DNA from 4 places in the Nocardiopsis sp. L17-MgMaSL7 genome. Region 1 is predicted to be linked to each of the others. Evidence: riboswitches for the same ligand, from Rfam matches in the RefSeq annotation. Region 1 holds a riboswitch; each other region holds the start of a gene.
The links. Region 1 has a riboswitch for thiamine pyrophosphate ahead of thiO (glycine oxidase ThiO). Riboswitches for the same ligand answer to the same signal wherever they lie in the genome.
Positions count from the first base shown of each region.

Region 2: it holds a riboswitch for thiamine pyrophosphate, as region 1 does, so the genes downstream of both, thiC (phosphomethylpyrimidine synthase ThiC) here and thiO (glycine oxidase ThiO) in region 1, are expected to answer to the same signal.
Region 3: it holds a riboswitch for thiamine pyrophosphate, as region 1 does, so the genes downstream of both, BDW27_RS10555 (ECF transporter S component) here and thiO (glycine oxidase ThiO) in region 1, are expected to answer to the same signal.
Region 4: it holds a riboswitch for thiamine pyrophosphate, as region 1 does, so the genes downstream of both, thiD (bifunctional hydroxymethylpyrimidine kinase/phosphomethylpyrimidine kinase) here and thiO (glycine oxidase ThiO) in region 1, are expected to answer to the same signal.

Region 1 covers NZ_QGTF01000014.1:61,039-63,232, reverse strand. The annotation lists gene thiE (thiamine phosphate synthase) at 1-286, opposite strand, end outside; gene BDW27_RS22190 (Rv2175c family DNA-binding protein) at 354-713, opposite strand; TPP riboswitch at 833-943, shown strand; gene thiO (glycine oxidase ThiO) at 912-2,147, shown strand; gene thiS (sulfur carrier protein ThiS) at 2,150-2,194, shown strand, end outside.
Region 2 covers NZ_QGTF01000008.1:152,384-154,577, reverse strand. The annotation lists gene thiC (phosphomethylpyrimidine synthase ThiC) at 1-1,367, opposite strand, end outside; TPP riboswitch at 1,357-1,472, opposite strand; gene BDW27_RS16015 (SOS response-associated peptidase) at 1,599-2,194, opposite strand, start outside.
Region 3 covers NZ_QGTF01000005.1:143,459-145,652, forward strand. The annotation lists gene BDW27_RS10550 (ABC transporter ATP-binding protein) at 1-642, opposite strand, end outside; gene BDW27_RS10555 (ECF transporter S component) at 646-1,287, opposite strand; TPP riboswitch at 1,371-1,478, opposite strand; gene BDW27_RS10560 (glycoside hydrolase family 19 protein) at 1,660-2,194, opposite strand, start outside.
Region 4 covers NZ_QGTF01000001.1:330,988-333,181, forward strand. The annotation lists gene BDW27_RS01415 (DUF368 domain-containing protein) at 186-1,115, shown strand; TPP riboswitch at 1,172-1,272, shown strand; gene thiD (bifunctional hydroxymethylpyrimidine kinase/phosphomethylpyrimidine kinase) at 1,261-2,064, shown strand; gene BDW27_RS01425 (sodium:alanine symporter family protein) at 2,155-2,194, opposite strand, start outside.

The DNA.
Region 1 (2,194 bases):
CCAGGTGCAGGACGTCGGCGCGCACCGCGCGGGCGATGTCGGCGCGGTCGTTCACGGCGAGCAGGGCTCCGTGGCGTTCGCACGCCTCCCTCAGAACCTCCAGGGCGGCCAGTTCCTCGCGCGCCTCCAGCCCCTTGTCCCGGAGCTGGATGATGTCCACGCCCCCGGACAGGGCGGCGTCCGCGAACTCCGCGAGATCACCGCTCTCGGTCCGGGCGTCGGTGCACAGGTACAGAAGGGATGCGTCCAGGCGCTCGCGCAGGCTGGTTCCGTGACTCGTCCTCACGCGCCCCACCATAACCAACGGCCCGGGAGACGTCACCGCGGTGGTGCGTCCCCGGGCCGTGGACGGCTCAGAAGGCCATGCCCTGCGCCCGGCGTCGGACCTCGGTGCCCCGGTTCTCGCGCATGGCCTGGATCGGTGTGCCCGGCAGGGTGTCGTCCGGGGTGAACAGCCAACGCAGGGCCTCCCCGGTGGAGAATCCGGCGTCGGTCAGCAGCACGATGGTGCCCGGCAGGCCCTTGACCAGGTCCTGACCGTCCAGGAAGGCGGCGGGGATGGAGAGCTCCCCACCGCGCACCACGCCCATCAGGCGGTTCTCGCGGATGAGGGTCTTGATGCGGTTGGGGCTCACGCCCAGCGGGGCGGCCGCCTCACGCAGGGTCAGCCATTCGCCGACGAGTTCGTCGAGTTCACGATCGCTTTGTGTCACCTCACCAATCTGCCACACCCGACCGGGCCTCGGAGACCATCGCGCCGCCTGAGGACACCCTGCCTGGGAGATCCCCGCCACGGCCGGTCCGGACGCGTTGTCCTAGGATGGGGCCCAGAGACATGTCCCGCGGGAGCCGGGTGGACCCGGCTGAGAGGGAGGCTCGCGGCCTCCGACCGCACGAACCTGATCCGGGTCATACCGGCGAAGGGAGTGGAACACGGCGCCGTGCGCACCAACGACGTTCCCCCACAGAAGACGATTCATCCCACCAATACCGTGGTCGTGATCGGCGGCGGGGTCGTCGGCCGGGTCACCGCCTGGCGGGCCGCCCAGCGCGGCCTCGCCGTCACCCTGGTCGAACCCGACCCCGTCACCGAACCCTCCACCGCGCGCGCCTCCTCGACCGTCGCCGCGGGCATGCTCACCCCCGCCACGGAGGCGGCCTTCGGTGAGGAGGAGCTGATGGAGCTCGGGGTGCGCTCCGCGCGCCTGTACGACGGCTTCGTCGCCGAACTGGAGGAGGCCAGCGGGGTCGACGTCGGCCACCGCCGTACCGGCACCCTCCTGGTGGCCTTCGACCGCGACGACCTGGCCGTCCTCACTGACCTGCACGCCCTCCAGGAACGCCTGGGCATCCCCACCCGACGGCTGACCAGCCGCGAGTGCCGCCGACTCGAACCGACGCTCGCGCCCGGCGTGCGCGGCGGGGTGCTGGCCCCCGAGGACCACTCCGTGAACCCGCGCGCCCTGCTCCTGGCCCTGGCCCTGGCCGGGGAACGTGCGGGCGTGCGCGAGTTCTCCGGGTACGCGGAGGAGGTCACCTCCCCGGGCCCCGGCGGGTCGCGACTGGGCGTGCGCCTGGCCGACGGCACCGCTCTGCCCGCCGACCAGGTGGTGCTGGCCGCCGGGTGCTGGGGCGAGAGGGTCCGGGTGCCCGAACCCGTGGTGCCGCCGCTGCGCCCGGTCAAGGGACAGCTGCTGCGCGCCCGGGTGCCCTCCGGGGAACCGCCGCTGGTCACCCGTACCGTGCGCGGCCTGGTGCGCGGGTTCCCCGTCTACCTGGTCCCGCGCGCGGACGGCGAGGTGATCGTCGGCGCCACCCAGGAGGAACTGGGCCACGACACCTCCCTGACGGTGGGCGGGCTCTGGCAGGTCCTGCGGGACGCGCGCGAACTCGTCCCGGGGGTGAGCGAGCTGGAGGTCGTCGAGACCTGTGTGGGACTGCGGCCGGGCTCGCCCGACAACGAACCCCTCCTGGGCCCGACCCGGGTCCCGGGACTTCACCTGGCCGCCGGTCACTTCCGGCACGGGGTCCTGCTGGCCCCTGTGACGGGGGAGGTCATGGCCGAGGCCCTCACCACCGGCGCGCTGCCCCCGTACGCGCGTCGGTTCGCAGCCAGCAGATGGACGCGTGAGCAGACGTGGGAGTAGCAGTGGAACTGATCATCAACGGACAGGCCCAGGAGAGCGCGGCGACC
Region 2 (2,194 bases), on a different contig from region 1:
TCCCACTCCTGGGCGCCCGGGTGTCCCTTGGCGACGTCGGCGGCGTGCGCTGCGAGCTTGTAGGTGATGACGCCCGTCTTGACGTCGTCCCGGTTGGGCAGCCCCAGGTGCTCCTTGGGGGTCACGTAGCAGAGCATCGCGGTGCCGTGCCAGCCGATCTGCGCGGCGCCGATCGCGGAGGTGATGTGGTCGTAGCCGGGGGCGACGTCCGTGGCCAGGGGGCCGAGCGTGTAGAACGGCGCCTCGCCGCACAGCTCCTCCTCCAGGCGCACGTTCTCCCTGATCTTGTCCATCGGCACGTGGCCGGGGCCCTCGATCATCACCTGCACGTCGTGCGAGCGGGCGATGTGGGTGAGCTCCCCCAGGGTGCGCAGCTCGGCGAACTGGGCCTCGTCGTTGGCGTCGGCGATGGAACCGGGGCGCAGGCCGTCGCCCAGGGAGAACGTGACGTCGTAGCGGCGAAGGATCTCGCAGAGCTCCTCGAAGTGGGTGTAGAGGAAGCTCTCCCTGTGGTGAGCCAGGCACCACGCGGCCATGATGGAGCCGCCGCGCGAGACGATGCCGGTGACGCGGCGGGCGGCGAGTGGCACGTACCGGAGCAGGACGCCCGCGTGGACGGTCATGTAGTCCACGCCCTGTTCGGCCTGCTCGATGATGGTCTCCCGGTAGATCTCCCAGCTCAGCTTGGTGGGGTCGCCGTTGACCTTCTCCAGTGCCTGGTAGATCGGGACGGTGCCGATGGGGACCGGTGAGTTGCGGACGATGCGTTCGCGGGTCTCGTGGATGCGCTTGCCGGTGGACAGGTCCATCACGGTGTCGGCGCCCCAACGGGTGGCCCACACCATCTTCTCGACCTCCTCTGGCACCGAGGAGGTGACGGCGGAGTTGCCGATGTTGGCGTTGATCTTCACGAGGAAGTTCTTGCCGATGATGGTGGGTTCGGACTCGGGGTGGTTGCGGTTGACCGGGATGACCGCGCGGCCGATCGCGACCTCGGCGCGAACGAACTCGGGGTCGGCGCCCTCCCGGGCGGCCACGAAGCGCATCTCGGGGGTGATGGTCCCGGCCCTGGCGTGGGCCAGCTGGGTGGTCGCACCGTCGACGGGGTCCAGTGCCCACGTCTCGCGGGTGCGCGGGAGCCCCTGGTGGACGTCGATGTGTGCGTTGTCGTCGGTGTAGGGGCCGGAGGTGTCGTACAGATCGAAGTGGCTGCCGTTGCTGAGATCCACCCGGCGGCGCGGGATGCGGAGGGTGGTGCCCTCGGGGGTGGTGATCTCCTCGTGGACCTTGCGAGATCCCATGATGGGACCTGTGGTCACCCGGTGTTCGTCGGCGGTGGAAACGTCACGACCGTCGATAGCCGTCATGGCATGCCTCCCTACGTCGGAATTACCCGAACAGGTTCTGCGGTCGGCGACACCCTTGAGTCGCCCTCTCAGCCCGCCATGGCGCGAGCTCCCGCGTTGCGTATTCACATGTGCGCACGTCGAACGTGCCGGGACACCCCGATCACGGTGTCCAGGGCCCCGGGGAGCACTCCCCCGTGGCCTCGCACACCATACACAGGCCGTCCCCGGCCCTGTCCAGCCTCGCCGGGGTCAGAAAAGTGTCTCCGGTTCGCCGCGACCGGAGTCCTCGGCCGGTTCCAGCAGGTGGGGGCCGTTGTTCTTGACGCTGTTGACGTCGGTGGAGACCTCGTCCACCGAGAACCGGTCCACCGGGGAGTCGTCCAGCACGTGGGCCAGCTCCTCGGCGCCGGTGGCGGGGTCGAGCCAGACAGCCCAGTCCTCGCGCGGCACCACGACGGGCATGCGTTCGTGGATGTGGGCGAGTTCGGGCGCGGCCTCGGTGGTGATGACCGCGCAGGTCCACAGCCAGGCGTCGGGGTCGCTCGGGTCGTCGACCTCGGGGTCGCGCCAGCGCTCGAAGATCCCGGCCAGGGCGAGCGGTTCGTCTCCGGAGTAGTGGACGGAGAAGGGCTTCTTGGCGGCCTTGGCCTTGCGCCTCTTGTGCTGGGGGTCGGTGGCGGGAGAGGTGCTGGCCTCGGTGGTGCCGTCCTTGTTGAGCAGCTGCCACTCGTAGTAGGCGTCAGCGGGGAGGAGGCAGCGGCGGTTCCGGTAGGCGGTGCGGAAGGCGGGCCTGTCCGCGACCGTCTCGCTGCGCGCGTTGATCATGCGGTAGCCGACGTTGCGGT
Region 3 (2,194 bases), on a different contig from region 1:
CAGGTCCACGACGTCCGCCACCCGGTGTTCGACCAGCACGAGGGTGGCCCGGGTCTCGCCGAGCAGGCGGGAGAGCAGGTCGCGCACGAGCACGGCACCGGCCGGGTCGAGGTTGGCGGTGGGTTCGTCCAGGAGCAGCAGGCGCGGCCGCATGGCCAGCGCACCGGCGATCACCAGGCGCTGCTTCTCGCCGCCGGAGAGCGCGCCCGTGGAGTGCCGGAGTCCGTAGGGGAAGCCGACCTCCGCCAGGGAGCGCTCGACCCGCGGCCAGATGAGTCCGGGCTCCACCCCCAGGTTCTCCAGTCCGAACGCGACGTCGTCCCCGGCGCGGGCCATCACGAGCTGGGTCTCGGGGTCCTGGCTCACCAGCCCGACGCCGCCCCGGCCGCGGTCGGCGGGCGCGCCGTCCACGAGCAGCGATCCCTCCTGCTCGCCGCTGATGGCGCCGTCCTCACCGGTGAGCCCGGCCAGGGAGTGCAGCAGGGTCGACTTGCCCGCACCCGAGGCGCCGAGCAGCAGGACCCTCTCCCCCGGTTCGACGGTCAGGTCCACCCCGCGCAGGGCGTGGTCGTCGCGGCCCGAGTGCCGCCATCCCCAGCCGGAGAGTTCGACGCGCGCACCGCCTGTGTCGGGTCGGGTCACGGGTCAGCCCCTGGCCGAGGGGAAGGGGGCCAGCGCACCGGCCCGGGCCAGCGCGGTGGTGAGCAGCCGGGCGCCCACGCCCGCGATGGCAGCCGCACTGAGGACCACGATCACCCCGTAGGTGAGCTGGTACTCGATCGGCCAGGTGACGTTGTAGGCGATGTTGTCCCGGATGGCCGGGGAGAGCCCGGCGACGGCGGCGGCGAGCACGGCCACGCCCATGTTCCAGCGCCGGTAGGCGAAGGCGAGGAAGACCAGCTCGGGCAGCAGCCCCTGGAGGGCGCCGTCGAGGACGACCATGATCCCCCACTGGGTGCCCAGCACGGCCGAGACGGAGGCGGCCGCGATCGAGGTGAGCAGGGCCGCGCCGGGCTTGCGGATGATGAGGCCGCCGAGCACGCCGGAGATCAGCCACATGCCGTAGACGACGGCCTGCCCGGGCGGGAAGGCGACGAACAGCGGTGTGGTGACCGACCAGACGATGTTCCACAGCCAGAAGACGACGCCGACCGCGACGCCGATCACTGCGGCCACGACGATGTCGACGGTGCGCCAGCTCCGGAACTTCGCCAGGACCTCCTGGACGGTGCCCGTGGGCCGGGCGGCGGTTCCGGGACCGGTCTCACGGCCGCTTTCGGTACTCATGGTGGTTGATGTCCCTTCGTCGGGGTGACGAGGGCCCATGTGGCCAAGAGCGCCAGCCGGGCGCGCGCACGCGCACGCCTCGGTGGCGGTTTCCTATGACTTCCTTCGCTGGCATGACCCAGATCAGGTGTGTAAGGGTCTGCGGCCGGGTGCCGCACTCTCAGCGCTCACGCGCTCCCCTGTCGGATTGCCTCCATTATGGGGCAAACGTGACGAGTGGTGAAGACCTTCCCTCCTGTGGGACGCGAACGCACCGGCGCCGGACAGGCCGCGGAGGGTCCGGGAACGCCGGAGCGGGGGCGCGCCCGACGGTGGTCGCCGGTCGCACCCCCGCTCGGGGTGCCGTCACGGGTGCCTGGACGCACCCGGGAATCAGCAGCTCAGGTTCGACCCCGTGGTGGTGCCGAGGATCTGGGTGAAGTGCGTGAACGTGTTGATACGGCTCTGCACCTGTCCCGGGTTGCCGCCGTTGCACTCGATCGAGCCGTTGATGGAGCGGATCGACTCGCCGAAGCCGTGACCGTCGACGATGGCGGTGTGCCCCGACATCGTTCCGGCGCCGGGCTGGGTGTTCCAGAACCAGAGGCCGGTCCGCCAGGCGATCGCGGCGTCCTGCTCGACCAGGTAGGGGTTGTTCAGCAGGTCGATGCCGAGGGCGTCACCGGCGGCCTTGTAGTTGTAGTTCCAGCTCAGCTGGATCGGGCCCTTGCCGTAGTAGGCGGACTGTCCGGCCGGGCAGCCGAAGGGCTGGCTCCAGTCGCAGTAGTGCGGGTAGTTGGCCTCGTTGGTCTCCTTGATGTGCACCAGTCCACCGGTCTCGTGGCTGACGTTGGCGAGGAACGCGGCCGCCTCCCGCCGCTGCACCTCGACGCTTCCCGTGTTGGTGAAGCCCGGGTACGAGCTCAGG
Region 4 (2,194 bases), on a different contig from region 1:
CGCACGGCCCGGGCGGCAAACATCCGCGCGGCCGGAGCATCGGACCGGTGGAGGTCGTCCCCGCGACCCGCGCTGTACAGCACCCCTTTGACCCGCCGGTCGACCGTGCACACGGGACCGGCGGCCCCATCAGGACGGAGGACGGCGCCCTCTCCCGGGAAGCTCCCGGGCCAGCGCCCGACAACATGGCCAAGTCAGTAGGCTCCTACATCTTCAACGCGGTGCGCGGCGGGGCCGTCGGCACCTCCGAGGCACTGCCCGGCATCAGCGGCGGCACGGTCGCACTGATGGTCGGCCTCTACGACAAGCTGATCGGTGGCGCGGGCCACGTGGTCAGCGGCATCAAGCGCTACGTCACGGACGTGCCCCGGGGGCGCGGCAAGGAGCGCGCCCAGGAGCAGTTCCGCCAGGTGGACTGGTCGGTGCTCGTCCCCGCCCTCATCGGTATGGCCCTCGCGCTCGTCCTGGCCGCCGTCTTCCTCGCCCCGCTGGTGGAGGCGCACGCCCAGTACGCGTACGCGCTGTTCTTCGGTCTGGTCCTGGCCTGCCTGTGGATCCCCTACACCGGCGCGGGCAAGAAGTGGAGGGCCTGGCACTACGCGGTGGCCCTCGTCTTCGCCGCGCTCGCCTTCACGCTCACCGGCCTGCCCGGCGCCAACCTGCCCACGCACCCGGTGGTGGTCTTCTTCGCGGCGGCCGTCGCGATCTGCGCTCTGGTACTGCCGGGCCTGTCGGGTTCCTTCATCCTGCTGACCCTGGGCCTGTACGAGCCGACCATGGCCGCCCTGCGCGCGGCCGACCTGCCCTACATCACCGTCTTCGTGCTCGGCATGATCACCGGTCTGGCCCTGTTCGTGAAGGTGCTCCAGTTCCTGCTGGAGAACCACCACCACATCACCCTCGTGGTACTCACCGGCCTGATGGCCGGTTCGCTGCGCGCCCTGTGGCCGTGGCAGGACGAGAACCGCGACCTGCTGCCGATGACCGACGTCCCCGTCACGGTCGCCTTCGCCGTCGGCGGCTTCGTGGTGGTCGTCGGCATGATCATCTGGGAGCAGCGCAAGCACGCCCAGCAGGCGCGGGTGGAGACCCACCACCACAACGTCACCGTCTGACCGTCCACTACAGTCGGAAACACCACAAACCAACAGTGATGCCGGGGCCGCGAGGCCCCGGCGGCGCGGGGTGCCGGAGAGACTCCTCCCGGCTGAGAGCACACCCGTCGAACCTGCCCTAGTTCGTACTAGCGAAGGAACGCCAATGAGCGCGTACAACGTCGTGTCCATAGCCGGAAGCGACCCCAGCGGGGGTGCCGGCGTCCAGGCCGACCTGAAGTCGTTCTCCGCCCACGGAGTCTTCGGGATGACCGTGGTGACGGCGTTGACCGCCCAGTCCACACGCGGGGTCACCGGGGTACACGGTGTCCCCGCGTCCTTCGTCACCGACCAGATGGACACCCTGTTCACCGACGCCACCGTGCACGCGGTCAAGGTGGGGATGCTGTCCACGTCCGAGGTCACCGAGGCGGTCGCGGCCGCCGTGGACCGCTACGGACTGCCGCACGTGGTCGTGGACCCCGTGATGGTGGCCAAGAGCGGCGACCGCCTCCTGGAGAGGTCGGCGATCGAGGCGCTGCGCACCGTCCTGCTGCCGCGCGCCGACCTGCTCACCCCGAACCTGCCCGAGGCCGCCGACCTGCTCGGCGAGACGGAAGCCACCAGCCTGAAGGAGATGCGCGGGCAGGCCGAACGCCTCCTGGAACTCGGACCGCGCCGCGTCCTGCTCAAGGGCGGCCATCTGCCCGGTGAGGAGAGCGTCGACCTGCTGGTCGACGGTGTCTCGGAGCCGGTGGAGTTCCGTGCCGACCGCGTGGCCACCCGCAACACCCACGGCACCGGCTGCACCCTCTCCTCCTCGATCGCCGCCCTGCTCCCCCAGCGTCCGGACGCGGTGGCCGCCGTCGCCGACGCCAAGGCCTACCTCACCGAGGCCCTGCGCCGCGCCGACGAGATCGATGCTGGCGGCGGCCAGGGGCCGGTGCACCACTTCCACGCCTGGTGGTAGCGGACCGGGGGTACGCGAAGGGGGGACCGGCCGTGGCGGCCGGTCCCCCCTGTCGTCGGCCCGGGGACCCGTCCCCCGGCCGAGCGCGGACTACTTGCTGACGTCGTCCATGATCACGTCCGGGTTCCGC